Regions from separate parts of the Paenibacillus sp. JT22N1 genome, predicted to be linked through region 1. Evidence: riboswitches for the same ligand, from Rfam matches in the RefSeq annotation. Region 1 holds a riboswitch; each other region holds the start of a gene.
The links. A riboswitch is a leader RNA that binds a small molecule or an ion and turns the genes downstream of it on or off. The one in region 1 is predicted to bind ZMP and ZTP.

Region 1 (7,332 bases):
CTCGTGGAAGCTTTGCTCCACGATGGCTCGCGTCTGTTCCCGCAAGGCGCTCCGCTGCTTGCGGATGTGGGCACCGGTAGCGGAGCGATCCCGGTGACTGTGGCACACGCGCGCCCTGCGTGGCGCGTAGCGGCCAGCGACATCTCCGCGGCAGCGCTGGAGATGGCTCGCGTGAATGCGCAGCGCCACGGCGTGGCTGCGCGGGTGGAGTGGCTCGAGGGTGATCTTCTCGAGCCCTATATTCAGCGCCGGATCGCGCCCGATATACTGGTGTCTAACCCACCGTATATCCCTGATGGCGACTTGGCGGCGCTAATGCCGGAGGTGCGGCTGTTTGAGCCGCACACGGCTTTGTTTGGCGGCGCCCTTGGACTCGACCTGTACCGCCGGATGATCTCGCAGCTGCCGCAGCTGCCGCGAATCCCGACCGTGGTCGGATTCGAGGTGGGCATTCGGCAGGCGGAGGCTGTGGCGGCGATGCTGCGCGCCGCCGCTGACTGGGACGAGATCCGATTCGTACCGGATCTCCAGGGCATTGATCGCCATGTGATCGCGATCCGATCGCGAGATTAGAGGGCGTTCGTAGCGTTGGGAACGAACCCGATATTTTTGGAAGGCACCGAAGGTTGTTTCGGAGGAATTTGGGTCTGCTAAGAGTGTTTTTCATCGCTAAAGCTGCTTATATGAGCATAGGAGTCACTTAGCGATATTTTTCATTCTTACAGCCAAGCTCAATGGTTGTTTCGAGGGTGTTTGGGTCACCAGGCTATTTCCGAGGTAATCGGTTCTAGTAAAGTGTTTTTCACCGCTAAACCCATCCTCTTCAGCCTGAATGCCACCACTTCCGCCACCAACGATCCATCCCACCCAACTCTATCATTTTTCACAAATTTAAATAGATTACTAGGTTTAGCTCCTCCTCTTATTGCCCATACTGGCTAGTAGAAGCGAAGGGAAAGGGGCTTTTCCTCATGGTGAAGAGATCTAATCGTCATTCTTATAAATCTTTATTATTAGTAGCTTTTGCACTTATTGTTATGATAACTTGTTGGGAATCGAATCGTTCAAATGCGGCGGTTATTTCGCCTACGATACCGGAAGAATCTATTCGCTTACGTATTCTAGCAAACTCGGATTCGGCGCAGGACCAAGCGTTGAAACGCGAGATTCGTGATGCTATTATTGCTCGTATGCAGGAATGGGTTGTTGGGCCGCAAACGCTGGAAGATGCTAGAGCCGTGGTAATAGCCCATTTGCCCGAGTTTGATATCCTTGTAGGACAAATGATTGAAGCACGTGGCTATAGCTATTCACATACAGTTGAGCTCGGTAAAGTTCCTTTTCCAACAAAAATGTACGGAAATGAAGTGTACCCAGCGGGAGAATATGAAGCGCTGCGCGTGACGATTGGAACGGGGGAAGGTCAGAACTGGTGGTGTGTGTTGTTTCCGCCATTATGTTTCGTGGATTCTTTGTCCGGTGAAGCAGTAGCATCGGCTGCTGTTGTAGCGAAAACAGAGGGTGATGGTAAGGTGCAATCCTCTCCTTCACCTGGAACGAAAAACAGTAAAGCTGCTCCAACGGTTAAACCCGACAAGTCTAAGCCTGTCGCTAAAGACGTTAAGGATGCACAAGTTGAAGAAAAAACGGAATCCGTTGATGCAAAGCAGCCACAAGTTAAGTTTTTTATCTGGGAAATGGTGAAGAAGATCGTATCGTGGTTCAGCTAAGAAAAGTCACCATTACCATTTAGGATCAGAATTTTATTTTGAAGTTAGGATGATAGATGATCGTGACAAAATACTGGAAAGTGGATCAGGGTAATGGGAACGAGATAGGTGGGTTTTTAGCTGAAGCTGCCCTGCTTCTCCGAAGTGGTGAAACAGTAGCCTTTCCTACAGAGACTGTATATGGTCTAGGGGCAGACGCTACGAATACGGCAGCTGTCGAAAGGATTTTCTCTGCGAAAGGTCGGCCTTCAGATAACCCGCTGATTGTTCACATTGCTGATGTCGAACAGCTCTCAAGTTTAATTCAATCTGATCGTGTAACAGCGGATCATCGCCAGCTTATGGAGGTTTTCTGGCCGGGTCCTCTTACCATTGTGCTGCCTGTGAAAACAGGTGGCATTTCGCCGTTAGTAACCGCTGGTCTTAAGACTGTAGGTGTGCGAATTCCGGATCATCCCGTGGCTTTGCAGCTTCTTCGTGAAGCGGGACTACCCATAGCCGCGCCGAGTGCCAATAGCTCAGGCAGACCTAGTCCAACACTCGCATCTCATGTCAGAGATGATTTAGATGGTCGGATTGGCGGGATTGTGGATGGTGGTGCAACTGGGGTTGGTGTCGAGTCGACTGTGATCGAGCTTGTAGGCGGTGAGCTATACATTTTGCGTCCTGGCGGTGTTACGGCGGAGCAGCTGCAATCGGCACTGCCTGCTATTCGGATTCATGAGCCAGAGCGGGAAGAGGTACAAGATTCCGAAACACCGCGTGCTCCTGGGATGAAGTATACACATTACGCACCAAAAGGATTTATGCATATCGTTCAGGGTGAAGATACAGAATCTGTTGCTGAATGGATCCAAAACGATATTGATGCAGCCAAAGCACGTGGCGAGTCAACGGGTATTCTTACTTTTGAGGAGAGAGCTTCTCGTTACGAAGCTGATGTGGTTATAGCCTGCGGATCATTATCGCAACCGGAAACAATCGCTCAGGATCTTTATGCTGCGTTAAGGCAATTTGATCAAGAAGGCATTCAATATATTGCTGCAGAGGGCTGTCCAGAAAAGGGGATTGGCCTTGCGATTATGAATCGACTTCGTAAGGCAGCCGGTCATCGGCTTGTACGTGTTTAGCTAGCATGATTCCCTGTTTGTCCGCATATCTTGAGAGAGAAACGTGGACAAGGGGGATAGCACTATGCTCGCATCTGGGGTAGAATTTGGGCAGCTGATAACAATTATTATTATGGCGATTGCTTTGGGCCTGGATGCTTTTTCCTTAGGGATTGGCATAGGGATGAAGGGAATTCGTTTAATTGATATTATGAAAATAAGCGTCGTAATTGCTGTTTTCCACGTCCTCATGCCTTTAATGGGTATGTTTATGGGGCAATATGTTTCTTCGCTGCTTGGTAATGTCGCTACAGCCGCTGGGGGATGTTTGCTCATTCTGCTGGGTTCGCATATGGTGTATAGTTCGATTCGTGGAGAAGAAGCGACTTCTTTTGATCATAGGTCAATTTTGGGCCTGACGATCTTCTCACTTAGTGTCAGTATTGATTCATTCTCTGTGGGTGTATCCCTTGGTATGTTCGCTACGGATATATTGTTGACGGTGTTAATATTTGGTCTGTTTGGAGGCTTGCTATCCATCGCCGGTTTATTGGTTGGTAGACAGGTAAGCGGCTGGGTAGGCGAGTACGGCGAGGCGTTTGGGGGGCTTATTTTGCTCACGTTTGGGATCAAGTTTTTACTATGATACAATAGGGGTATAGAAAGTTTTCGTCTTAGCTTAGCTTACGATTAGGAGGGAATCATGTTGCGAATTCTATTTGTCTGTACAGGAAATACGTGCCGCAGTCCATTAGCAGAAGGTTTGCTGCGTATCAGGGTGCACCAAGAAGGGCTTGCGGCGGAGGTTCGTTCAGCAGGGGTATCCGCGGTGACGGGCGGTCCAATTTCCCGAAATAGTGCATCGCTTTTACAGGAAGCGGGGTTCAAGGATTCCATTAGTTCTTTGGCGATCCAAGAGTCTGAAGTGAATTGGGCTGATCTCATTTTGACGATGACGATGGGTCATAAGCGTACGGTCATCCAGCGGTTTCCGGGTGCGATTGAGAAGATTTTTACGCTCAAAGAGTACGTCGAGGATGACGCTCATATTTTACAGGCGATTGAGGAAAGGGAGCAGCTCGTTACGGAGCTTCAGCTCAAACAGGCTCTTTCGCAAGCAGTATCTGTAGAAGAAAGAAGCCGCATTTATAAACTTGAACATGCGATTCCTGACTTTGACATTTCGGACCCGTTCGGAGGCTCCATAGAGATTTACCGACAAACGGCTGAGGAAATCAGCGGGAGTTTAGATAAATTGGTTCAGAAAATACGTACAAGAAACGAAGGCTCCAAATAACTCAGGTTCTAGATATACGAATTACGGATACGTCTTTACACATGGGGTAGAATGCGATAAAATAGATCTATCAATCAAGACTCAATGTAACTGGCGACGAGTGGGAGTAACCACAATGGAGCATTGAGCTATACGGCCGGTCGCCTGGGCAAAAGAGCAACGCGCGTTTTCTAGCGTGTCCGCTCTTTTTTTCGTTTTCTGGTGAGCTTTGGGATATAATAGGATGGTCGAATTCGAACATGCAAAGGAGCGTTCTATTCATGAAAATTGCTTTAGGTGCGGATCATGCAGGCTATCGTTTGAAAGATGTTATCATTCCTTTTATTGAGTCATTAGGTCACCAAGTCGTCGATTACGGCTGCAGCTGTGCAGATTCGGTCGATTATCCCGACTATGCGCTTAAAGTTTGTGAGCAAGTAGTTTCAGGTGAAGCTGACAAAGGTATTCTAATTTGTGGAACGGGTATCGGGATGTCAATTGCCGCGAATAAGGTTCCGGGCATCCGTTGTGCACTCGTGCATGATCTTTTTTCAGCGAAAGCGACGCGTGAGCACAATGATACGAACGTACTTGCCTTAGGGGAACGTGTTATTGGACCGGGTGTAGCTGAGGAAATCGTGAAAATCTGGCTTGAAACCGAGTTTTCCCAAGGTGTTCGTCACCAGAATCGCATTAACAAAGTACAAAGTATCGAAGACCGTTTCACATTGCATCCATAGAATATTTCCTAACGGGAAATTCCAGAAACGAGGGCTCACGATGACAGATTCCATTCTTTCTAATATTTCCGAGGCTTTGGAAACGAATCTTCGGGAATTGGTCAAAGTCGGCAATCTAAGATCAAGTCACATTCTGATTATTGGAACGAGCACAAGTGAAATTCTCGGGCATAGGATCGGTACATCGGGTACGCTGGATGCAGCCAAGCCGATTTTTGAAACGGCGCAGCGCATAAGCCGCGAGTTCGGGCTGCACTTAGCCTTTCAATGCTGCGAGCATTTGAACCGTGCAATCGTTATCGAGGAAGAGCTGTTATCGCATGCGCCTCAGCTTGAGCCTGTCTCTGTCATTCCGGTGCCAAGGGCCGGAGGTTCGATGGCCTCCTATGCGTATCGCCATTTCGCGAAGCCGGTTGTTGTCGAGACGATTCAGGTTCATGCCGGAATCGATATTGGCAGTACGCTCATCGGGATGCATCTGCGCCCAGTTGCTGTGCCAGCAAGGCCGCCAGTGCGTAACATTGGCCATGCCTATGTCACGATGGCTTTTACCCGGCCTAAGCTGATTGGCGGTACAAGAGCTGTATACCTATCTGATGAAGCGGAACAACTCTATCAAACAGCCGCACCCGATGCGGATTGTTAAACTTTTTAACATATCAAATGGAATTAAGACTTAACAGATAAAACTACCCTGTAGGAGGAATTTAATATGACAAACTTTTTGAGCAAACAAGATCCTAAAATTGTAGCAGCCATGAACCTTGAGCTTGCCCGTCAACGTGACAAAATCGAGCTTATTGCATCCGAAAACATCGTTAGCCAAGCTGTTCTTGAAGCTATGGGCACGGTGCTAACGAACAAATATGCAGAAGGCTACCCAGGCAAAAGATACTATGGCGGCTGCGAGCACGTAGACATCGTAGAAGATATCGCTCGCGATCGTGCAAAAGAGCTTTTCGGTGCTGAGCACGCGAACGTTCAACCACATTCCGGCGCACAAGCCAACATGGCTGTTTACCTGGCAGCTCTAAACCCTGGTGATACGGTTCTGGGTATGAACCTGGCACACGGTGGTCACTTAACGCACGGTAGCCCAGTGAATGCATCCGGTATTCTCTACAACTTCGTAGCTTACGGTGTAAGCGAGAAAGATTTCCGCATTGATTACGACGATGTTCGTAAAGCTGCATTCAAACATAAGCCTCGCATGCTCGTAGCTGGCGCAAGTGCTTACCCGCGCACGATTGATTTCGAAGCTTTGGCTTCCATTGCTAATGATGTAGGCGCGTTGTTCTTCGTCGATATGGCTCATATCGCGGGTCTTGTTGCTGCTGGTTTGCACCCGAACCCAGTGCCGCACGCACATTTCGTAACGACAACAACGCACAAAACGCTTCGCGGTCCTCGCGGCGGTATGATTCTTACGCGCAAAGCTTGGGCAGCAGCAATCGATAAAGCCGTTTTCCCTGGTACCCAAGGTGGTCCTTTGATGCACACAATTGCAGCAAAAGCTGTTTCCTTCGGTGAAGCTCTGCAACCAGATTTTAAAACATACGGACAAAACGTGATCAACAATGCACAAGCATTGGCGACTGCTTTAACAGCTGAAGGCATTAATCTTGTTTCCGGCGGTACGGATAACCACTTGATGCTGATCGATTTGCGCAACTTGAACATTTCGGGTAAAGACGCTGAACACGTTCTAGACGAAATTGGTATTACAGCAAACAAAAACGCGATTCCTTTTGACCCAACAAGTCCGTTCATCACTAGCGGTATCCGTCTAGGTACACCGGCTGTAACATCCCGTGGTATGAATGAAGAAGCGATGAAAACAATCGCGAAAGTGATTGGACTTACCCTGAAAAACCCGAAAGACGAAGCTGTTTTGGAGAAAGCACGCGGTTTAGTGAAAGACCTGACAGCACAGTATCCGCTTTACCCAGGTTTAACTTATTAATTCTAGTTTTAAAAAATGTTCAAGCCGGCTCTCTGGAGTCGGCTTTTTTTTATCCATTTATCGGTCCAGGGACTGTTGACGAAAGTAGGGCGCAGACCTATACTTCTTGGTAATTCGTGTAAAAGGAGGTTGCATCCATGCAGCTTGTTTTACAGTACGTGCAGTTGAAAACAACATTAATGCGGGTTCACAATTTTCAACAAACAGATATGGATGTGCCCGTCTCCGTTGAAGAAATAGCCGGTTACCTGTATTGTACGGAACGAAATGTGAAAATATTGATTCGCAAGATGATTGAGATGGCATGGATTTCCTGGACACCTGGTCGCGGGCGCGGCAACCGTTCTATGATCCGGTTTCTGGCTTCCGTCGAAGATCTTTTGTTTACTGAAGCAAAATTGCATGTTGAACAGGGGAATTTGAACAGCGCGATGAGTTTGTTTCAAATAGAAGGATTGGATCCAGGAGTCATGGATCGATTCTTAGCTTGGTTAGGAAGTTACTTTGGGTATAG
Region 2 (7,332 bases), on a different contig from region 1:
GGGGCATGGCTGGCGAAAATCAGATTTTTGATGATATGGACGCTGTGGCCATGAAAGATTTAAAATAGTCGGTAACCTCTATTTAGAAACGGATGACAACCGATGAACCCTTTACGCAGATATGAAACAATTATGGAAATACTTCTAGCGCAGAAAGAAGTAACCGTTAACGAGCTTAGTGAACGCCTGGACGTTACAGGTAAAACGATTCGCGAAGATTTGGCCAAACTTGAAGAAAAAGGGCTGCTTGTCCGCATTCATGGTGGCGCAATGCTTGCTCAGAGTGATCAGCTTGGCATACTTTCGACAAAAGAGCCGATCATTAAGCATGCCGATCAGAAATCCGAAATTGCAACGATTGCTCTGCGATACATTCAGCCAAGAGATATTATTGCGCTTGATGGCGGAAGTACAACACTTGAAATTGCTAGGCGGCTGGATAATCAGCCGCTTACAGTTGTAACGAATGATTTATATATTATTTCCGAGCTCCTGCATAAGGAAGAAATTCGGTTGGTTGTTCCAGGCGGCTACCGTCTGCGCAACATGCTTGCAGGTCCTGAAGCCGTGGCATATGTAAACACGCTCAACATTCAGAAAACGTTCATTTCTGCCACTGGTGTTCATTTGCAGCATGGCTTTACCATCTACACGAGTGATCATGCCGATTATAAACGTGCATTGATTGGATCGAGCGCAACGGTTTACGCCGTTGCCGATCACAACAAATTCGGACAATGTGCCTTGCGAACGTTTGCAGCATTGTCCGAAGTAGACATGATTCTAACGGATAGTGCCCTACCGACGGATACCGCCCAGCAGTTTCGTGATGCTGGCATCCAGATCGTAACTCAATAGTGAAAAGGAGTACCCTTCATGACACTTTTTAATTTATCAGGCAAAACGGCCTTCGTAACCGGCGCTTCCGGCGGTCTTGGTCAAGCGATGGCTATCGGTCTTGCAGAAGCAGGCGCTAATATCATTGCCGTTTCCTCTTCTGAAAGCGTGCAAACGGTCGAAGCCATCCGAGCTTTAGGCGGCAAAGCCGAGCTGATCGCAGCTGATCTTAGCAACGAAGACATCCTTGAGGATGTTGTAAATAAAGCTATCGGCATCTACGGCAGCATCGATATTCTCGTGAATAATGCCGGAATCATCCGTCGTACGCCGGCTGTCGATCATGCGCGTCAAGATTGGCACGATGTCATAGATCTGAACTTGAACTCTGCGTTCTTCTTGTGTCAGCTAGTAGGCCGTCACATGATTGAGCGCGGCAGCGGTAAAATCGTGAACATCGCTTCTATGCTGACCTACCAAGGCGGTATCAATGTTCCTGGTTATACAGCAAGTAAACATGCTATTGCTGGTGTTACCAAAGCATTAGCCAACGAGTGGGCTGGGAAAGGCATCCAGATCAATGCCATCGCTCCTGGTTACATGACGACTAATAATACAGCACCTATCCTCAAAGATGAGAAACGCACACAATCCATTACAGATCGAATCCCGGCAGGCCGTTGGGGCTCACCAGAGGATTTGAAAGGTCCTGTTGTTTTCTTGTCATCACATGCGTCGGATTATATGAACGGACACGTACTGTGCGTGGACGGCGGATGGATGGCTAGATAGATGGGTATCGGTACGTTAGCCCATACCGTCGGCCATCTTCCATTGAAGCAATTAACAGAGAAGATAAGCGGACGAGGCATTGACTTCGTTCAACTGGCACTCAGCAAAGCAATTAGTGATATTGACACCAGCCTCGGTAGGCTTAGCCCTGCTCTAGCCAACCACATTGGTGAGCAATTCCAACGTTCTGGTATCAGGATTGGCGTACTTGGCTGTTATATCAACCCGATTCATCCAGATCCGCAGCAGCGGCGTCATGAAATCAACCGGTTCAAAGAGCATCTGCGTTTCGCCAGAGACTTTGGTACTTCTATCGTTGCGACGGAAACGGCTGAACTAACGACTTACCTCTCGCAGGATTCCGAGCGTTATGAGGCCATTGGTTGGGCAACCCTTAAGCAAACAGTTGAAGAATTAGCAGAAGAAGCGGAACGTTGGGGTGTCTTCATCGGACTCGAACCTGTTTTCACTCACACGTTATCTAGCAGTGAGAAAATGGTTCGAATTCTGGATGAGATTCCTTCCAGCAATCTGGGGGTTGTGTTTGATCCAATTAACCTGCTCCCGCCAACAGCAATAGATTCACAAGATGTTTTCCTTGATCAGGCATTTGCTGCTTTTGGTGACCGGATTGTCCTCGCCCATCTTAAGGATGTTGTCATTCAGAACGACAAGCGGAAAGAGGTACGATCTGGTAAGGGTATTTTCCAAACGAAATCGTTTTTGGAAAAGCTGTACCGGGCAAAACCAGGCATCGATATCTCCTTAGAACAGCTTGCTGATGATACGATTGACGAAACCGTTCAATACGTGAGAAGCCTTTTGACTTAATAAATTGGCCCCGTTCTCTCTATCATTGGGGGGAGTGGGGCCCTCCTATTTGGAATTACGCCTATTTCTTTATATCTGGTTCTGTCATAACTTCGTACGCGTTACCCAAATAAGACTGCAGCGCCTTTAACGCCGCAACCCCCACCGCTATGTCATCCTCACCATTCCCACCACTTACGCCGACTCCGCCAATGACACTGCCGCCCACCACAATCGGAAATCCCCCGACGAAAATAGCAAACTTGCCCGGCATCATCGCATGAATACCAAATGCCTCACCATGGATTGTCGCAGGGCCACCTGGCTGATTGAACAAATGTGTTGATCGCCTGTGACCGCTAGCAGTAAACGCCTTAGCCATGGCAATTTCCGGGCTCGTATTGCGAGCGCCATTCATTCTTTCTAACGCAATTAGATACCCGCCATCGTCTACGATACATATCGTTTCGGCTGCATTCGCTTCTATTGCCGCTTGTATGCCTGCTGCGATCATGACCCTCGCTTCCTCTACTTCAAGCTTAAAAACCGATTTCATAAGTCTTTCCCTCCCTGCTTGTCGGCCATTATGAAGTGCGCAACAAACGCCTCTTCCATTCATATGGGGACGTTAAGGGTTTAAGTCATGGTCATCACTTGAAAAAAGATATTGAATTTCGGTGCGAGCAATTGTAAGATTATAGAAATTGAACCGATGTGTGACTGGCGTAAACATGGATAACCATGAGGGAGCACATTGCAAACAGCCGTACGCCTGGGCAAAGTATTTGATCCTTGATCAAGTGCTTTTTTGTGCTTCAATGACAGTAGAAAGGTCAGGTGGCTGTTTATGAAAATGGCATTCGTACTTTTTGATGGGGTAACTGCGTTAGATTTTACCGGCTTTTATGAAGCTATCACATGGATGGGCATTTTGGGAGCTAAAGAGAATGTCTCTTGGGATTTCTGCTCCAATAAGGGGGAAATTACGGACGACCGAGGCTTAACCGTTAAGGTAACACATGTCTATCCCGATCTATCAGGATACGATCTCCTGTTTGTACCTGGCGGATTTGCAACGAGAAGCCTAAGATTCGACGCTGCCTTCATCTCTTGGCTCCAAACCTCAGCTAATGTGACTTACAAGGTTTCTGTGTGTACTGGTGCGTTGTTACTAGGTGCAGCCGGATTCCTGCATGGAAAAAAGGCAACCACCAATCCTTCCGCCTACGATTTATTGACGCCGTACTGTTCCGAAGTTGTAAAAAAACGAATCGTCAGAGACGGGAATCTCTTTACCGGTGGCGGCGTTTCTGCCTCCATTGACTTAGGATTATTCGTGATTGAATCGCTCACTGACTCTCATTTCGTGCAACAAGTTCAACAAAAGATGGATTACCCGTACTATCAATCGGGACGGTTGTTTAATGTGAATTTGGAGTAACTACCTACTAATAAGGATAAACGGCTTACACTTGCCTTGGACGAGAGCAAAAGTGTGTGTGTGAGCGTGAGAGTGAGCGAGTGAGCGAGTGCGTTTATTAAGGTTGATGTACTTTTTGCACAGCCTATTTGTTGCAATGATGTATTTCATCGTTAGATTCAAGTTGAGGTCGCATTGCGATTGCTGCATCGATGTTTTACATCGTTAGGAGGGCGATTGGGAGTATAACGGCTCATAAAAGATTGATGGAACGATATTTTACATTGTTGCAATGGAGCTCAAACTTCGTTTTAATGCTGTAACGATACTTTTCATCATTGCGTCACAGGGCGGCAAACTCTGCGTGTACTGCCTATCTCTCAGACATCTTCGAAAACTTTTTGGACAGCCACTCTCATATTGTCCAAATCACTCATACCAGAAAACAATCCAAATCTCCACTTCTTAACAGGGCTAAACCTCCAAAAAAAAATAAGCCCCCCCAACACTCATAAAGTGTCTGGATAGGCTTATCTGCCTTATTTTTTAGGTTGTTCACGGTTAACACGAACGGGTCTCTCGACCCAATTCTCACGATTCATACGTTGAACCTGGTTAATCGGATTCTTAAGATCGATAATCGGGGCGGGTTTACCTTCCGCTTGCATGGTGGCCGCGAGCTTTTCCTTATAACTTGTTCCAGGCGCTGGTCCGCCACCCCCGTTGCGTTTACCCTTGTTCCAAACTCTGCCTTTACTCATTTCACCACTCCATTTTTGTTTTAAGTGTAAAGGCACGAAGAAAAAAACGCAAATTTTTACTTCAAAACCTTATCTACTTTTTGTCAAAAAGGGGTACCTGCTCCAAGACCAGTCACTTCACGGGCCCCATACTTCCTATGATCACCTTAATGGAAACGTGAATGTCCGCCTTCGATAGCGCTTCTCCCCAATGATCCTCCACTTTCTTGTATTGACTATATTCGTGGGCCCGAGCGTAGAGACCAAGTCCGATTGGGTCGATTTGATGCTTCTGTATGTTTTTGATGAGGTTATCGAATTGCTTTTGCATATGTTCAGAAATCATTTTCTCTAACTCTTTTCCATTCTTTCGTACATCAAAAGGGAATAAAAGTTCAGTAATACCGACTGGCATTTTAATGTTGATATCGAACCGAAACTTGTTCTGCTTATACGAGGTTTTTATTTTCGTTTTCATTCCTTGAACCGATATACTTAAATGGTCTGTATGGAATGGACCGCTCTTCTTTTCACCAGGAATCGGAAGTGTAAAGCTAACAGGTTTCTTGGCATTTTTATTCAATATTTGAAGTAAACCGGTTTCCTCTGTGTTCAACGAGGTTTTATATTTCCCTTTATGATCAAGCAGCATTACGCCAACCAGCTTGATCTGTTTGGCCTTGTCTAACTGAATTTCGGAAATATAAGGCGTAACCCCCTTCTCATACATTTGCCAATGAAGCTGCTGCAGTGTTGTTTTTGCCGTTTCCGATCGAGCGCTCTTCGTATCGACCATCCCCCGCAACAATAAAGGTAACATCGGCAGATCTTTCGGATGTAGATATATAATGTCGGAAATAGATCCATCGACTGCGATGATTCTGGGTGTTAATGGATTTTTCATATCACGAAAAAAGACGTCAAGTATCCGGAACCAGTCTTCATGTTCCAAGATGCGTTTCCCGATAAGCATGACTTGAACCTTTCTTCCTGTAATTACACCTGGTGCAAATTCATCTTGCTGCTCTCTCGATTGACGAATCGTTAGCGATTTCACTTCGACTTCTAATGTTTTCTTCTTGATATCTCTACCGTAAGAAGGGCTATTCAAAAATACAAGCAAGTTGTTGTCTTTATCGAGATCCATGCCAAGAGCGAGGTTGTTTGTGGAATCTTCCATATCCAACCGGTCACTGCACCCCGGAACAATAACGATAATAATCATGAAAATAATCAAAACGTACAGCGGCCGCTTGTTCATAAGTGCTTCCTCCACCCCAAACGATCATGTATCCATACATACAGGAGTAAACAACCAGGCACTATGTACTCGACAACAAAACCGATCTGACCAAGTAAAGTATTCATCCGTTCGCTTTGAAAAAAAGTAGGCATGAAGAAATACGTGCCCACAGCGATGAATAGCCAAAGCAGCCGCAAATGACTACGGTGGTCCTGCTTTCCGATTAGCCAAGTTGTGCAAAAAACGCTCATGTACATCGTGGGTATCCATGACAATGAAAAGATAAGCAAATAAAACGCGATAAATAGCACTTCGATCCGTGATATAATCTTAAACTCGATAGCTTTCAATACATTGATCGTCGGCTCGTTGTACGCGATAATTTCATCTGGACCGAAATAGACGAAACAGGTAACGGTAATTAGCAAATACATGAGCATCGTCAGTGTATACGAGATAACGATTCCTACTGAAGCCTTCCGCTTGTTTTTGAGAAACGGATACAAAATAAACGTGGTTGAAAAACCTATATGATAATATAAAGTGCCAGGTAACGCTGCGAAAACAGGCTTCCATCCTTCTTTAAGCACAGGAAGCAGACGGAGCCAATGAGCGTCCTTAAGCGGGATCAACTAAACGAAGGGGATCCAAAGAGATAGGAGTATAATCACTTCCACATATCTGCCCAATATGCGTGGTCCGTTCCGCACAATAACATAAGTGGGAATGAGCAGCAGAAGCATAATGATATAAGCAGGGGTATGCTGCAGAAGATATTGCTTTGTAATCAATATCGTATATACGAGACCTGTGTATCCGTAGTAAAAGAGATAGAGGGCAAAAAGGATGGCCCCCGCTTTGCCTGCCCATTTGCCCAAATACATCGACAATAGATCTAACACGGTACCGTCTGGGTACCTACTCATTACTTGTATGACGATTAGACCCCCCACTATGGAGAGGACCCAAACGAAGATGAGCGCAATCCAGCCTGCAGTCCCTGCCTTTTCGGCTAATACTCGCGGCAGCGATAAAAATCCGATACTTACAACCATACCAAAGTTGAGAAAGATATACTGCATGAAGGTGATTTCATTCAAGGCATATTTTTTCACTTGTTGTCCCCCTATAGAGCTTTCCATTAAGAAGCTGCATCGTATGCATACAAGGCTGTTACTTCACTGATCCCATAGCTCCTATGATTGTTTTCACGGAAACATGAATATCCGTATTGGCCAGCGTTTCACCCCATTGATCTTCCACTTTCTTGAAATGGCTATATTCATGCGCTTGCGCATAGAGGCCGAGCCCTATCGGATCAATTTTATCCGTTTGTATTTTCTTGATGAGGTTTTCAAATTGCATTTGCACTTGTTCGGTAATCTTATTCTCCAACTCTTTTCCTTGACTACGTACGTCGTAAGGGAACAAAAGCTCCGATAGTCCAACGCGCATGGTAATGTGAATATCGAACTGAAATTTGTCCTTGA
Region 3 (7,332 bases), on a different contig from region 1:
ATGTCGTGAAGGGTATCGTCTCCTACATAAAAGCGCAAGCCAAACTAATCTCTTTAACATTCATTGTCGTATTTTTCGCACTGCTCCTGCTCGGCGTTAATAATGCTTTCTCCATCTCGTTGTTGTCAGCTATATTCGATGTACTGCCGCTACTTGGCGTATCCACTTTGTTCATTCCATGGATCATCTACCTGTTTATTGTTGGGCAAACGACCCTAGCGATCTGGCTCAGTGCTTTACTCTTGGTCGTCATCCTCGTCAGACAAGTTATGGAGCCAAAGATTACTGGTGAATCACTCGGGGTATCGGCCTTTACAACCTTAGCTTTCATGATTGTATCCCTTTCGCTCTTTGGATTTGCAGGAGTCATCCTTTCGCCTGTGCTGATCATTCTAATCAAAGCTCTGTATACGCAAGGCTACCTCCAACGCTGGATTCGTAAGCCTGAAGATGAGTATGTTCAAGGGAAATTACCTTATAGCGGACCTTAATGTCCCGCATCAACGAAAAAAGGCTCCAGCTTTTCCTCAGGAAAGTTGGGGCCTTTTTTTATACGCGATGCCTGCTTCGGTATATCGATGGAGCCATGCCCATTTTTTGCGTAAAAACACGGCTCAAATAGAAGCCGTTCTCAAATCCGCATTTCGCGGCGATCATATCCAAAGTAAGCGTTGATCCCTCCAGTAAATGCCGCGCTCTTGTGAGACGCATTTCATTCAAAAACTCAGAAGGTGTTTGTGCGAACGCCCTGCGAAACTTGCGGGTGAATTGAACGGGGGTGAGTCCCAGACTTACTGCCAAATCCAACAAGGATAAGCTTGCATAAGCATGTTCCGTCATGTACCTCCGGGCTTTCTCCATCAACAAGTCAACTTCTGTGGAAGGGTCATCTTTGCGATCTTGCTCCATTTTGACCAAACGTAAAAAATCGTTCACCATGTGCTGTTTATGCAGCGTGCTCTCTTCATCCCAGCCAGGAAGCTGTCTCAAATAACGATAATTGGAAGATAAACGATCTGTGTCGTTAATCGTCAATTTCCCTTTCCAGAAGGCTTCATCGCCAAAACTAGGTTCAGGTACCCATACAAACTGCAGGAAGTGAAAAGACAGGGGTTCGAGTGTTTTCCTCTGAAACACGGTATGGGGTGGACAGATGACAAAGTCTCCGAACTCCGCTTCGCCTTTCTGCTCCCCAACTCGATAGAAGAATCTCCCGTCTTCTACGGCAAATATCGTCCAACAAGGATACTCATCTTCTTCAAGCATAAACTCCACTTTACGGTGCCAATAGACATGGGAGATGAGCTTAATAGTCACATCACGAAAAGCCACTGCATCACTCCTTCCATACTGAAATAAAGTATATGTCTATTGTAACTATCTGCATGTTCAATGAAAATAGGATATTTTACAATGAAATTAAAGATATCCTACAAACTAGTGAGGTGCTAAGTTATGAAGCATGAAATTGTTTTATCAGACATAACCGTAGTCGGAGGAGGATTAGCAGGTGTTTGCGCGGCAATCGCTGCAGCTCGGTTAGGCCAATCTGTCTCTCTCGTCCAAAATCGTCCTGTCCTTGGCGGAAATGCCAGCAGTGAAGTTCGCGTCTGGGTATGCGGCGCTACTTCCCATGGTGTTCATCGAAATGCCAGAGAAACCGGCATTATGGGTGAACTATTCGTGGAGAACCAGTACCGTAATATCGACGGAAATCCTTATATCTGGGACCTGATCGTACTGGAAAAAGTCAAAGCAGAGAAGAATATTACGTTGTTCTTAAACACGGATGTCCATGAGGTAGAAGCCGAGGGTGACGCGACAAGTCGAACGATTCGTTCTGTCACAGGTTGGATGATGGGATCTGAACGACGTATTCGCTTCAATAGCCGTGTTTACCTCGATTGTACAGGCGACGGGTTAGTCGGTTTCCTCGCAGGTGCGAAGTATCGCATTGGGCGTGAAGCCCAAGAGGAGTTTAATGAGGAATGGGCACCACTCGTCGCGGACGATATTACACTTGGAAGCACCCTGCTGTTCTATACAAAAGACGCAGGTCGACCGGTCAAATATATCGCACCAAGCTTCGCGAAAGACATCACACAAACCTCCATTCCCATGAAGCGCGTCATTCGCAGCGGAGATAATGGCTGTGCGTATTGGTGGATTGAATGGGGCGGTGAGCACGATGTTGTTCATGAAAATGAGCGAATCCGTGATGAGCTGTCTTCCGTCATCTATGGCATTTGGGATTATATCAAAAATTCCGGTAAATTCGAGAGTGAAAACCTGACGCTCGAATGGATCGGCTCCATTCCGGGGAAAAGGGAATATCGTCGTTTCGTTGGGGACTACGTACTCAATCAGAACGATATCATCGCACAGGAGCTGTTTGAAGATCGTGTTGCTTTCGGTGGCTGGTCCATTGATTTACATCCACCGCAAGGGATGTACGCCACAGCCAAAGGATCTAAACATATGCATATGGACGGCAATTATCATATCCCGTTCCGTTCCCTCTACTCCGTCAACGTGACGAATATGCTGATGGCGGGACGCAACATCAGCGCGTCCCACGTGGCCTTTGGCACGACTCGCGTCATGGCGACATGTGCCGTGATAGGCGAAGCCGCGGGCACAGGAGCCGCGCTCTGCGCGGCAAAGGGCATCTCCCCTCGCGAGCTGCACAGCAGCCACTTGAGCGAGCTTCAACAGACGCTGCTTCGACAGGATGCAGCCGTCCTCGGTCTGAAGAACGCGGATGCGGCAGACCTCGTGCTCCGCGCTGAGATGACAGCCTCCAGCACCTTGACGCGACTTGCGCTCGAGCAATCTGCGTCGGTGCTGCCGCTGACCGCGCATGTGGCGCTTCTCGTGCCGGCAGATCCGTTCATTGACGGCATTGAGCTGCTGCTGGATGCTTCGGAAGCTACGGAGCTGACAGTAGAGCTCTGGAGCACTGGGAAGCCGCAGAACTACGTCCCACACACACAGGTGACGTCCATTCAAGTAGCTGTAGCCGAGGGTTCTCAGCAGTGGGTAAAGGCTGCCCTTTCATGGCATCCTGAAACCGCTCAGAATGCTTTTATCATTCTCAGAAGCAACCCGGCGCTTTCGGTCCATCTATCAGCCAGACCACAAACGGGTGTGCTTTCCTTCAAGCATGATGCTGCATCAAAAGATGCCGTAGATTTCGGTGATATGCATCATCATCAGCCGGTCATTGATTGGAGCGCGAAAGCATTCATTCGGAAGCCAATCTGCTTCCGTCTGCTCGCTCCCACATCTGCATTCGCAGTCGACAAAGCTGCCGATGGATATAAGCGTCCTTACGGAGGCCCTCATCTTTGGTCGTCGGCTGGCCTTGAGGTCTCGCAGCCAGAGTGGCTTGAAGCCAGTTGGCCGGAGGCTGTGCGGATTCGCAGCGTACATCTCACTTTCAATGATGACGTGAACGAAGATTTAATTAATTTACATCATCATCGGACGGAATTCGAGATCATTCCTGAACTGGTCAAAGACTATAAACTTCAGGCCTTCATCGGCGGTGATTGGACCACAGTAGCTGAGGGACTCGATAATCATACGCGCAAACATGTTCATCTTTTGCCAGAAGTTGTAACGACTGATCGACTTCGTGTGGTCGTTGAAGCGACGAACGGGACGGAACGGGCAGAGATTGTTGAAATCCGTTGTTATGGTTGATCGAAAGCAATCAACAGCACCAATAAATCATTTTTAAGAGTTGCATATTCCATAACCTGCCATTATGATTAGATCAATTAAAAGTTGATGTGTGACTGGCGAAGCATGGATACCCATGAGGAAGCACATTGATGTTACAGCCGTACGCCTGGGCAGAGGTAAGGGGGATTTATCCCCCTTACCTCTTTGTGTTTTTACAAACAAATGAAGGGTTGAGGGAAACATGAATTCAGAAAAATTAATTTTGGATGGTACACGCGTAGCAAAAAGCATTAAAGAGACATTAGTCGAAAGAATCAAACAACTGTCTGCAAGAGGTATCCCGCCATGTTTAGCTACGATACTTGTTGGCGATGACCCATCTTCCGAAACCTATGTACGTATGAAAAGCAGTGCATGCAAGCGGCTAGGCATTGATTCCAGACGAATCCACCTAAATAAATCAACTACGACAGAGGAACTTATTGCCGTTATCCAACAATTAAACGAGGATCCTCAGATCCATGGTATTTTATTGCAGCATCCGGTTCCACACCATATTGATGAAAGAGCTGCGTTTGAGGCCATTCAGATCGAAAAAGATGTGGATGGCGTTACCATGCTGGGCTTTGCTCAAAATGCTTTTGGAGTGGCCAGCTTTCCATCCTGTACCCCAGCCGCTATTCTAGCTATCCTCGATTATTATCAGATTCCTATTGAAGGCAAGCACGCGGTTATCGTTGGTCGGAGTCCTATTTTAGGTAAACCCGTATCGCTTATGCTGCTGAATAGAAACGCTACTGTCACCATTTGCCATTCTAAAACAAACAATCTCCCCTTAATTATTGGATTAGCTGATATTGTCGTTGCAGCCGTTGGTAAACCTGCATTTATTCAAGGAGCCTGGATTAAGGAAGGTGCTGTCGTTTTAGATGCTGGATACAATGCTGGATACAATGCTGGCAACATTGGCGATGTTGATTTCGATGCTTGTCACAAAAAGGCGAGCGCAATTACCCCTGTCCCTGCTGGAATTGGCCCAGTGACCATCGCTATGCTGCTCAAACACACCGTCCTTGCTGCCGAAAAAAGCAAATTTATAACCTGAGTTTCCGACATTCTTTTTTCTAAAATAGGTCTTAATGTCCCTTGCTTAACCTAACATGGTGTGTTATATTGAAAGTGCATCAAATCAAGGTTTCCACTTCAAAAAGTTGACATAGGAGTGATACAAATGGGCAACAATTCCGTGCAAATCCCGCAAGGTGAAGAATTGATTCGTGTGGAAATGACGGTTAAGGAAGCGCTTGCATTGACAGGCACTAAATTTAACCAAAACCACAAATTAGAGACAGATGCAATCAAGAAGGTTAAACAATCCTTAGAAGATAAATTGCTGACACCGAACCATTAATCCATACTCACTCACCGCACATAGCCCTGACGAACGATTTCAAATCGCTCGCGGGGCTTTTTTCATTAGATCACTCTTCCTTCAATGGACTCGGTTGAGGATTTCTCATTTTTATCGTATCAAATTCAGCCGAATGCTTATAATAATCACGCACCGCCCAAAATCCTACATTTTAAGGAGTGAACAACCATGTCAGAATCTCATACGCAGCAAGGACAATCCAGAAAAAATACAACAACACGTTCAACGGATCAGAAAAGCAATAAGAAACATAAGAAAGGTCAGAGTTAACGACATTTCACATCAGGAGGCCGATATATGCTCGATCAGTTAGAAAGCAATTATGACTGTGCGAATGCGGGCTCTGACCTGCATAGTTTAAAACAAGAGCTTGAACAATTCCAAGGGCAAACAGCCTCTTCCGACAAAGAACAAGAAGAGCATCGAAATCGACTTGAGAATCAAATTCGTTTTATTGAAAATAAGTGTTCTATCCCAAGCGAACATATCCCACAATGAAGAAAGTCCACGCCTTTGATAACGGGGCGTGGACTTTTGCATTAGTTGATCTTTCTTCTTGTCAAAATACATGGAACCCCTTTTCCAACAGCTCCCGGCTCCGACATTAGGGCCAAATATCGAAGTCCTCTTGTGCATGGCGTCTTACAAACTGCGCATGTGGACGATTCCACTATCCTCATCGTGTATTGCACTCTGGATGAAAGTGTTTTCTTCTTGGATGCCTTGCCCTTCCCTTTAGGTGGTGCCATATCCACGCCTCCCAACTGTTTCCTTACTTCAGTATATGAAGTCTGGGCGGAACGGTTCTTGGGAAGCATGCTCAAGTTCGTTATACTTGTCTATGACAAATTTTAAAATTCCATCGCCGTCAATAGGATCGGAACCAATTCCTCATAGAGTGCTGCGAAAGATTCCACTGGCAGGGGGTTTACCCCAAATCCTACTTCAACGGTAAAGCCGGGTCTACGAAATTGTTGGATGAACCAATCTTTGTAACCCGCGTCACTGTCCGTCAGTTTAACGGCCTGATAGCTGCTGGCTAGGGCTAATCGCTCGGCAAATGCCTCCGATTCCGGCGGCTCATAGTCGCGATAATTCCAATAAATCTCCCTACCTTGGGTATGCAGCGCCACGACAAGCTCAAAGTCATGTCTTTCTGTAAATTGAGCTAAAGCTGCTGCCTCCGGCTCCGTTAACGGTGCCTCTCCACCGTAATCGCGCTCACCAGGTTCAGCCTTCTCTCTACGCATTGCCTCTTCTTCCCAGTGTGCAGGGAACTGGTCATTGAGATCAACACCGCGAATATTGGCTTTCCAATTTCTGAAATCCAGCGATCCTCCATTCCAATTCAACAGCGGCTCTCGGAGAGGATGTTCCTCGTTAACACCAGACAGAACAAGTTCTACGCCATCGGGATTCACCATCGGTACAACCCAAAGTGAATACTCCGATAGGAGCCGCCTAATGTTGCTGCCGTGCCATGCCGTCCCTCTTGCGTAGGAGCAAGCAAGGTCTTCCACGAATTGCATTACTAACGGTGTCGTTATCCATTCATTGGCATGCATCGATGCATTGAAGTGAATCTCTTTCGTACCTTGACCAATTCGCAGAGCTGGTATGCTTTTCCCCATCACACTTGCGCCTATCTCTTCTACATGAAGAAAAGGATATATCTTGCAGAGCCGATTCAGTTCTTCACAAAGTGTCCAATACCCGTATCCTAACACACGACCACCTCACAGCCCATTTACTTAGTTCGTATGGCTATGATTATGCCCGCAGGCTTAGAATCATGCGGATTCATGCGGAGATACCTTTATCCGATGCCGGACGAAAGAGTCTTGGGTGTGTGAATTGTTGTATAAACTACAACACCCCTAGCTTGGTGAGAATAATCTTTGGAAATTGTTGGGCGCTATGCATCTTAGCTTCCTATAAAAATAAAAATAGACCCCATCAGGATCTATTTTCATGACTTATAAAATATTAGGCACCTGCCAAACGACAGGCGTTATAGAAATTTGCTCTTTCAGCCAATTCTGAGCAATTTGCTTAAATAATTCCGGCTCACCGCTGCAAAAAAATTGATGGATAGGAAGCTGCCCCGATGAGGCCAGCATGTCGCGATGATAAAGGATCGTGCTGATCTCTCTTGCCGTTTCGTCTGCCGAAGAAATCAATGTCACATCCGGTCCCATGACACGAGAAATGGC
Region 4 (7,332 bases), on a different contig from region 1:
AAACTAAAAAACACCTTCTCGTAAAGAGAGATGTTTTAAATGAGAGGCTGACAGAGACGAGTGTACTGGTAATATACAATATATGTTCAAGTGGATAGTTCCGCATTAGGTCAATACCCCATTTCGATACCCATTTCACTATTCCTTCCAACAAGCAGCTGTAGCCGATCCGATATCCCACCACTTACCGTCACGATACGTAGTTTACGGGTTATACCTTACTGGATCTGTGCAATATGCTGATTTTGATTACCATAACAACAACTTTGTGATCACTCATTTGTTTGGACTCACTATTTGGTGGAAGCGTTGCTATTTTCGGTCTCTTCATATTAATGCATTTTTAAGATACCGACTTAAAAATAAGTGGGAAAGAAATGGGGGCTTGTTCAAGTAACGGGCAGTAGAGCTTGATAAAAATAAGCAGAATGGACCATTTCAAATCTTCAAGTCAAAATGTAAAATTTTACTATAACGAAATAAAGACAAAATAACCAAACTTTACCAAACGGGAGGGAAATTCAGTGGAACGTAAAATAAATTTGCTGATTGGTTTCGTTGTTGGAGTGGTATTTATGCTTTTGCCTACGCCAGTTATTTACATATTAGGACGATATTCTTATGAAATTACTGGTGGTGGTTCATTAGAAAATATCATTCAAACTATCATTAAGACAATTGGGCTTGTAGTTGTCATCACTATTGGAATGAAGCTAATACTAGAGGCATTTAAGGAATTAAAAAATAAGAAGTAATTATTAATGTAAATGACATGGGCTTCGCTGAACGGGCAGGATAGTGGAATGTTTTCGACTAACTAAATTTGTGAACAGCTAATCCGACTGAAAACTTATTAAGTATGCATAATCGTCTAATAATTACTAACATTCATATTAGGAGGTATTCGGATTTGAAAAAATTTATTCTTGGTTTAGTTTGTGGAATCGGATTAACTGCTACGACTGCTGTTTATGCATCAGAGACCATTCAAGCATACTTATTTCCAGTCAGGTACGAAATTAACGGTCAAGATAAAGAATTAGATAGCGAATATGTAACATTAAATTATAATGGTCATGCTTATGTACCTGTTCGATTTATAGCAGAAAGTATGGGTGCATCAGTGGGATATCATCAACAGTCAAGTACAATTTTTATTGACCAGTCATCAGACGTACCTTATAGTAGTAGAAATCTTGCTTTAGGAATACCTAATCTTGAAGGATACATTACTAAAGTAGAAAACCAAAGAATACTTGTTGTAAGTTCCAATCCAAAAGATTTTAGTTCAACAGGTGGTGTTAAGGAATTCTACGATGCTGTATGGGTCACGAACGTACCTAAAGATGTTAAAGTTGGTCAACAAGTACAAGTTTGGTTTCAAGGGGGAGTCGCCTTGACTTCATATCCTGGACAGGCTAGGAGTGATAAGATATCCTTTAAGACAATTGAAAAACCTATTAAAGCAACACTATCAGAAGAACAAATTATTAATCAGGCAGTGAATGAATACGTCAATATTAAAATCTTTGTAATAAAAGAAGTTAAATATGATGAAGTTACAGATAAATGGCAAATTCGATTTAAAGATGGAATATTAGATACTTCTCAGGGACGGGATTACATAGTTCAAATTACTGATTAAGCAAAACTAATCTTCGTTATACAATGCTTCAGTATGATTAAAACTAACTTCCGACTTATTCATGGGACGTATATACTAGGTTACTTTATAAAAGTGATTAAACTAACGGTGAACGATAGTTAAGGAGCTTACCTCGCGGTAGTTCCTCTTTTTGTTCATTGAAGTAACGGGCAGATTAGTTTACTTGTGATATGCTGAACCCTATCACAAGTGACAGCGAAAAATACGGGAACGATCAGTAAAAAATGTTATTTACCGATCGTTCTCATTATGGTATAGTACTCGATGTGGAATAAAGAAAGGGGAAGGAGGAGAACATAATGCCTAGAGTGAAGGAATTTGATGAGGACGTAGTTCTGACGAAAGCGATGCATTTATTCTGGGCACAAGGCTATGAGAAGACATCCATCAACGACCTGGTCGAGAATATGGGCATCCATCGCAGAAGCTTGTACGATACGTTTGGAGACAAACATCAATTGTTTCTAAAAGTCATCGACCGTTATTGCAAGACCTTGCTCGGGCACTTTGATTCAGGCGTTACTCGCGCCAAAAGCGCAAAAGAAGCTTTGCGTTTTCTATTTGACTATATGTTTGAAGGAAACGAAGAGAAGCCGCTGGGCTGCTTGCTCGTTAATATGGCGGTGGAGCTTGCTCCGTGGGATCCCGAAGTGGACGTTATGGCTGAAGAAAGCTTTGACCGGACGGAACAGCTTATTGCCGGACTGATCCGAAAGGGACAGGAAAACGGAGAGTTCGCCACGACCCATGACGCAAGCGAACTTGCGGCGAATATTCATAACACGATGGTGGGGCTGCGCGTACTTGCTCGAACCTCCGCCGACAAAGAGAAGCTTTACCGCATAGCCGATTTTACAATGGCGATGCTTAATGCCTAAGTAAAGCTTTTTTTTTGCCAATATTAGAACGATCGATCTCAAATAAAAAGGAGAAATTACGATGAGTAAAGTGTGGTTTATTACAGGAACTTCGACAGGATTTGGCCGCCATTTTGTGGAGCAGCTGCTTCAAGCGGGAGACAAAGTCGTTGCAACGGCGCGCAGACTTGATGCTATTCAGGATTTTAAAGCGTTGGCACCGGATCGTGTCCATCTTGCTGCTCTGGATGTGACCAAGAAGGACCAAATTCAAGCCGCCGTTCAAGAAGCCGTTGACGTATTCGGGCAAATCGACATTGTCGTGAATAATGCGGGATACGGACTTTTCGGCATGCTGGAAGAGTATACGGATGAACAAATCCGGAAACAGTTCGACGTTAACTTGTTCGGCGTACTGGATGTCATTCGCGCGACGCTTCCCGTGTTCAAGCGTCAAGGCTCGGGGCATTACATTAATTTCTCGTCTTTCTTCGGAGAAGTGTCCTATCCGCCGTTCAGCCTTTACGCCGCTTCCAAGTTTGCGGTCGAAGGCTTCTCTGAGTCATTCGCACAGGAATTCGCAAGCTTCGGGATCAAGACAACCATCGTGGAACCGGCCGTGTTCGCAACCGAGTTTATCGGACACTCGATGGACCGCTCCGTGATGAAGCCGGAGTACCTGCCGTATTACGAAGCTTTTCAAAAAGGATTTTCGAACGTCAAGATCGGCGATCCGGCCAAAGCGGTGCAATATATTATTTCCGTCATTAAAAGCGGTAATGTGCCGCTCCGGCTGCCGGTTGGATCTTATTCTGCAGACACGATTCGCGAATCGTATAACAATAAGCTGAAAGAGCTCAGCGTATGGCATGAGCGTTCGGCTGAAGCGGATTGATGATAGTTCTGTTTGAAGACGAGATCCTCCAAATGTAGATTGTTAATTGAGCCATCTTATTAATGAACACTTGAGGAGGAATCTTGCATTCGAAGGTGAGCGCTTCGCCTAGTCCGCTACGTACGCAGCTACCCGGAACAGCTGCCTTTCCTGCGCGACCTGGTGGGCCGGAGGCTACACGAAAGCCAGCTCCAGCCGTTAATGAAGGTGAACCGTATCATAAGTAAGGAAAAGAGCCGTAGATGAAATGCCCCCTTAGAATAGCCCTTTTGCCGTAGATGCAGGGGGCTATTTCTGTTACGCCTTCCATGAACTAATTTTACTAAATCTTAAAATGGTGAAACCATTGAGCTAAGCACTACCCTTCACTTTTGTTAATCTATCCAATGATACGGTGAACCGTACCACAAGTCGTTGAACTAACGGAAACGATAGTTCAATTAACCGCTTTATCATGAGGCGGTTTTTCTTTTGGTTGAAATCAACAATATAGAATAACAGAAAACCATATTCTCTATTTAGGAGGAACGGTTTTTTTATTCCTTCCATCAAGCAGCCTGACTTATGTCCAAGCAATCACTATGTAGGGAGCATATGTTTATATCGTAATGAAAATTCACTGAGGGGAATGAGTAAATATGAGCGGAGTAGGTACTAGCGCAGCAGCTGTTTTGGTTCTTTTTGTTCTTTTGGTAATCATCTTATCAGCAACTTGTGTGTGGTAAAATTCTTTAATACAACACTAATATCGAGAAAAACAAAAACGGTTCCTATCGCGAAATAGATGCGCGAACACGGATCGTTTTTTTCTGTTGTTGGAAACTAAAAAACACCTTCTCATAAAGAGAGAGATGTTTTAAATGAGAGGCTGACAGAGACGAGTGTACTGGTAATATACAATATATGTTCAAGTGGATAGTTCCGCATTAGGTCAATACCCCATTTCGATACCCATTTCACTATTCCTTCCAACAAGCAGCTGTAGCCGATCAGATATCCCACCACTAACCGTCACGATACGTAGTTTACGGGTTATACCTTAATGGATTTGTGCAATACGCTGATTTTGATTACCATAACAACAACTTTGTGATCGCTCATTATCAGTTTGTTTGGACTCACTATTTCGTGGAAGCTGTTACTATTTTCGGTCTCTTCACATTAATACATTTTTTAAGATACCGACTTAAAAATAAGTGGGAAAGAAATAGAAGTCATTACGGAGAACGATAGTTGAAAGAGACTGTAAGCAATAGTTTGTAAGAAGTACTTCAAAACTTATTTGTAATTCAGGTTTTTTGCCCGAAAACACCACTTCAAAACTTATTTGTCACCAAACAGGAGATGATTATGCTAAATAATTAACGAACTTTATTAGGCGGGGTTTGCAGTCCCCAGCATTAAGCTAAAGGGCAGGTTAACGTGATAATTAACTTGATTATATTAGTTTTTTCGGACTATAATAAAGTAAATATTTGGTATGTGTAACTGGCGAAACGTGGAGTACCACGAGGAAGCACATATTTCAAACGCCGTTCGCCTGGGCAAAGTATTTGATCTAAGATCAGATGCTTTTTTTTTGTTTCATTCATGAAAGGGACGGTGTTATGGAATGAAAATAGCTTATATTCTTTTTGACAAGATGACAACATTGGATTTTGTCGGCTTTTATGAAGCGGTATCTTGGCTAAAAATTCTAAATGCTAAAGAAGATGTGTCTTGGGATCTCTGTGCAAAACACGAGGAAATTACAGACGACCGTGGTATGACAATAAAGATAAAGCATATTAGCCCAGATCTGTCTAAATATGATTTGATATTTATACCCGGAGGTATGTCTACCAGAGAATTGAGATACGATATAGAGTTTGTTTCTTGGATACAAAGTGCTCGTGATGTGGAATACAAAGTGTCTGTTTGTACGGGTGCTTTGCTTTTAGGTGCCGCAGGGTTCTTAACTGGTAAAATGGCGACAACGAACCCATCTGCTTACGAATTATTGACTCCTTATTGCACAGAGGTTGTTAAGGCTCGAATTGTACGGGATGGGAATATTTTTACCGGCGGAGGTGTTTCAGCTTCTATCGATTTAGGTTTGTACCTTGTTGAATCATTAACGAGTACAGATGTAACGGAAACGACTAAAAAGATGATGGATTACCCGTACTATCATTCAGGGAAATTGACTAGTGTTTTCATGCCGTACGAGTGATGGAATAGTTAAAATTACAAATCACGAATGAAAGTTAATTATTTTCAATAGCTTCATATAATTTAGGGGGTGAAGGCTTGATTATACGTTTATTGGAAGATAAAGATCGAAGCCAAGTTAATGATATTATGGCAAGTCATCCTCTTCAATTCCCAGAATTCATCATTGATAAATACCCGCAAAGGTGGTCTGATTTTTTGGAGATAAAGGATCATAAGAACTGCGGGTATTACGTGGCACATTCCGATATTATTCTTGGCCATGCTGGATATATTTTTGATGTCGAAACAGGCTTTTATGAAATAGTTGGGGTAGCAGTTCATAAAGAATGTCAACGTAAGGGAATCGGAAAATTACTACTTGATACCATATGTAATCAGGTCCATTTAATTGGTGGGAAACAGGTGATTCTACACACTTTGGGTCATATCAGAAATGAAAAAACGCTAATTTTCTACCAGAGTATCGGTTATGAGCAAGTAAACTTTGAAAAGGACTTCTTTAAATCTGATTATCATAGAGTAACTTTTGTGAAAAAGTGGGACTAATAGTATTCCGCTAACGTAATGTTGAAATGTGATAATTAATTGTTCAAAACTGGCTCAGTCGTTCTGATTGTTGAGCATTGAAGAAGGAAGAGTTTATTGACCGAAAAAACAAATCGTGATAGTATTGATTCATAAATTTCGAATTCGAACTATAGAGGGATTTGTATGAATGATCAGGATCTACAAGCTACATTGAAATTGTTTATCGTCCTTTCACGAGCTTACAAGAGTGTATTGGAACATTCGCAGATCGATGCGCAACGCCACGGGTTAAGTCTATCCGAATTTTCGGTTATGGAACTATTGTATAGCAAAGGTCCCCATCCGTTAAAAATGATCGGAGAGAAGATTGTATTAGCCAACGCCAGTATCACTTACGTGGTCGACAGTCTGCAGAAAAAGGGCTATCTTGTCCGTAAAGATGATGCAAAGGACCGACGTATTGTGATTGCAGCATTAACACCGGAAGGCGATGCAAAGATGGCGGAGATCCTTCCCTTACAGTTTCAAGCGCTGCATGAAGGCATGAAAGGGCTGGCAACAGAAGAAAAGCTGCAAGCTATCGAGTTATTAAAACAATTGGGCACAGTTGCTAAGAGAGAGTTAAAGTGAAATCTTCGCATTAATGAGGGGATATTTGCTCGGAGGATCGATTAATTTTTTTTGGAATAATATTTCGAATTCGTAAATTATTAAATCATAAATTCAAATTATGTAATAGGTGGTGGTTTATGTGTCGGGTCTTCTTTACGGAATGATATCCGCATTTTTATTTGGCACGGCGGATTTCCTAGCGGGAATCTCCAGTCGGAAATTAGGTATTTATTCGACCTTCTATTTCATGCAGGCAACAGGCCTTCTTTTCTTAACTGCTGTATTTCTGCTGACTGGTCAATGGCAAACTCTTATAGCTCATCCCGGTTCCACAGCACAGGCAAGCCTATGGATGGGTGTCGACGCGGTGGGAATTATGTTTTTATACCAAAGCCTCCTTAAAGGGAATGCCGCTGTGGTCGCACCGGTTGCTTCCAGCTTTTCGGCGGTTACCGTCGTACTTGCGTATTGTTTTGGCGAACGTCAGGGCATGCTTGCGATGGTTGGAGTGGTTTTGACAATTCTCGGTGTCCTTGTAACTTCGCTGCGCAGTACTCAGG

Region 2: linked by a shared signal. The riboswitch ahead of AC58UU_RS03855 (DJ-1/PfpI family protein) and the one ahead of rpiB (ribose 5-phosphate isomerase B) in region 1 are both predicted to bind ZMP and ZTP.
Region 3: linked by a shared signal. The riboswitch ahead of AC58UU_RS01545 (bifunctional 5,10-methylenetetrahydrofolate dehydrogenase/5,10-methenyltetrahydrofolate cyclohydrolase) and the one ahead of rpiB (ribose 5-phosphate isomerase B) in region 1 are both predicted to bind ZMP and ZTP.
Region 4: linked by a shared signal. The riboswitch ahead of AC58UU_RS32685 (DJ-1/PfpI family protein) and the one ahead of rpiB (ribose 5-phosphate isomerase B) in region 1 are both predicted to bind ZMP and ZTP.

What each region holds. Positions count from the first base shown of each region.
Region 1 is NZ_JCAUAW010000028.1:24,065-31,396, forward strand. Features, by position in the region: gene prmC (peptide chain release factor N(5)-glutamine methyltransferase) at 1-573, shown strand, start outside; gene spoIIR (stage II sporulation protein R) at 972-1,730, shown strand; gene AC58UU_RS34595 (L-threonylcarbamoyladenylate synthase) at 1,787-2,860, shown strand; gene AC58UU_RS34600 (manganese efflux pump MntP) at 2,925-3,485, shown strand; gene AC58UU_RS34605 (low molecular weight protein arginine phosphatase) at 3,543-4,136, shown strand; ZMP/ZTP riboswitch at 4,213-4,293, shown strand; gene rpiB (ribose 5-phosphate isomerase B) at 4,397-4,855, shown strand; gene AC58UU_RS34615 (TIGR01440 family protein) at 4,896-5,501, shown strand; gene glyA (serine hydroxymethyltransferase) at 5,568-6,818, shown strand; gene AC58UU_RS34625 (ABC transporter substrate-binding protein) at 6,956-7,332, shown strand, end outside.
Region 2 is NZ_JCAUAW010000002.1:1,650-8,981, forward strand. Features, by position in the region: gene kduI (5-dehydro-4-deoxy-D-glucuronate isomerase) at 1-68, shown strand, start outside; gene AC58UU_RS03835 (DeoR/GlpR family DNA-binding transcription regulator) at 103-858, shown strand; gene kduD (2-dehydro-3-deoxy-D-gluconate 5-dehydrogenase KduD) at 877-1,629, shown strand; gene AC58UU_RS03845 (sugar phosphate isomerase/epimerase family protein) at 1,630-2,460, shown strand; gene AC58UU_RS03850 (GlcG/HbpS family heme-binding protein) at 2,522-2,995, opposite strand; ZMP/ZTP riboswitch at 3,146-3,224, shown strand; gene AC58UU_RS03855 (DJ-1/PfpI family protein) at 3,287-3,880, shown strand; gene AC58UU_RS03860 (hypothetical protein) at 4,399-4,620, opposite strand; gene AC58UU_RS03865 (Ger(x)C family spore germination protein) at 4,733-5,860, opposite strand; partial or broken gene AC58UU_RS03870 (GerAB/ArcD/ProY family transporter) at 5,857-6,984, opposite strand; gene AC58UU_RS03875 (Ger(x)C family spore germination protein) at 7,016-7,332, opposite strand, start outside.
Region 3 is NZ_JCAUAW010000001.1:335,487-342,818, reverse strand. Features, by position in the region: gene ytvI (sporulation integral membrane protein YtvI) at 1-491, shown strand, start outside; gene AC58UU_RS01555 (helix-turn-helix domain-containing protein) at 550-1,332, opposite strand; gene AC58UU_RS01550 (FAD-dependent oxidoreductase) at 1,456-3,705, shown strand; ZMP/ZTP riboswitch at 3,787-3,866, shown strand; gene AC58UU_RS01545 (bifunctional 5,10-methylenetetrahydrofolate dehydrogenase/5,10-methenyltetrahydrofolate cyclohydrolase) at 3,929-4,792, shown strand; gene AC58UU_RS01540 (hypothetical protein) at 4,919-5,098, shown strand; gene AC58UU_RS01535 (DUF2524 domain-containing protein) at 5,417-5,617, shown strand; gene AC58UU_RS01530 (hypothetical protein) at 5,659-5,868, opposite strand; gene AC58UU_RS01525 (M14 family metallopeptidase) at 5,971-6,846, opposite strand; gene racE (glutamate racemase) at 7,096-7,332, opposite strand, start outside.
Region 4 is NZ_JCAUAW010000023.1:96,090-103,421, forward strand. Features, by position in the region: gene AC58UU_RS32660 (hypothetical protein) at 525-755, shown strand; gene AC58UU_RS32665 (DUF3221 domain-containing protein) at 911-1,645, shown strand; gene AC58UU_RS32670 (TetR/AcrR family transcriptional regulator) at 1,966-2,544, shown strand; gene AC58UU_RS32675 (SDR family NAD(P)-dependent oxidoreductase) at 2,606-3,418, shown strand; gene AC58UU_RS32680 (hypothetical protein) at 3,502-3,645, shown strand; ZMP/ZTP riboswitch at 4,893-4,971, shown strand; gene AC58UU_RS32685 (DJ-1/PfpI family protein) at 5,031-5,630, shown strand; gene AC58UU_RS32690 (GNAT family N-acetyltransferase) at 5,708-6,178, shown strand; gene AC58UU_RS32695 (MarR family winged helix-turn-helix transcriptional regulator) at 6,344-6,790, shown strand; gene AC58UU_RS32700 (DMT family transporter) at 6,912-7,332, shown strand, end outside.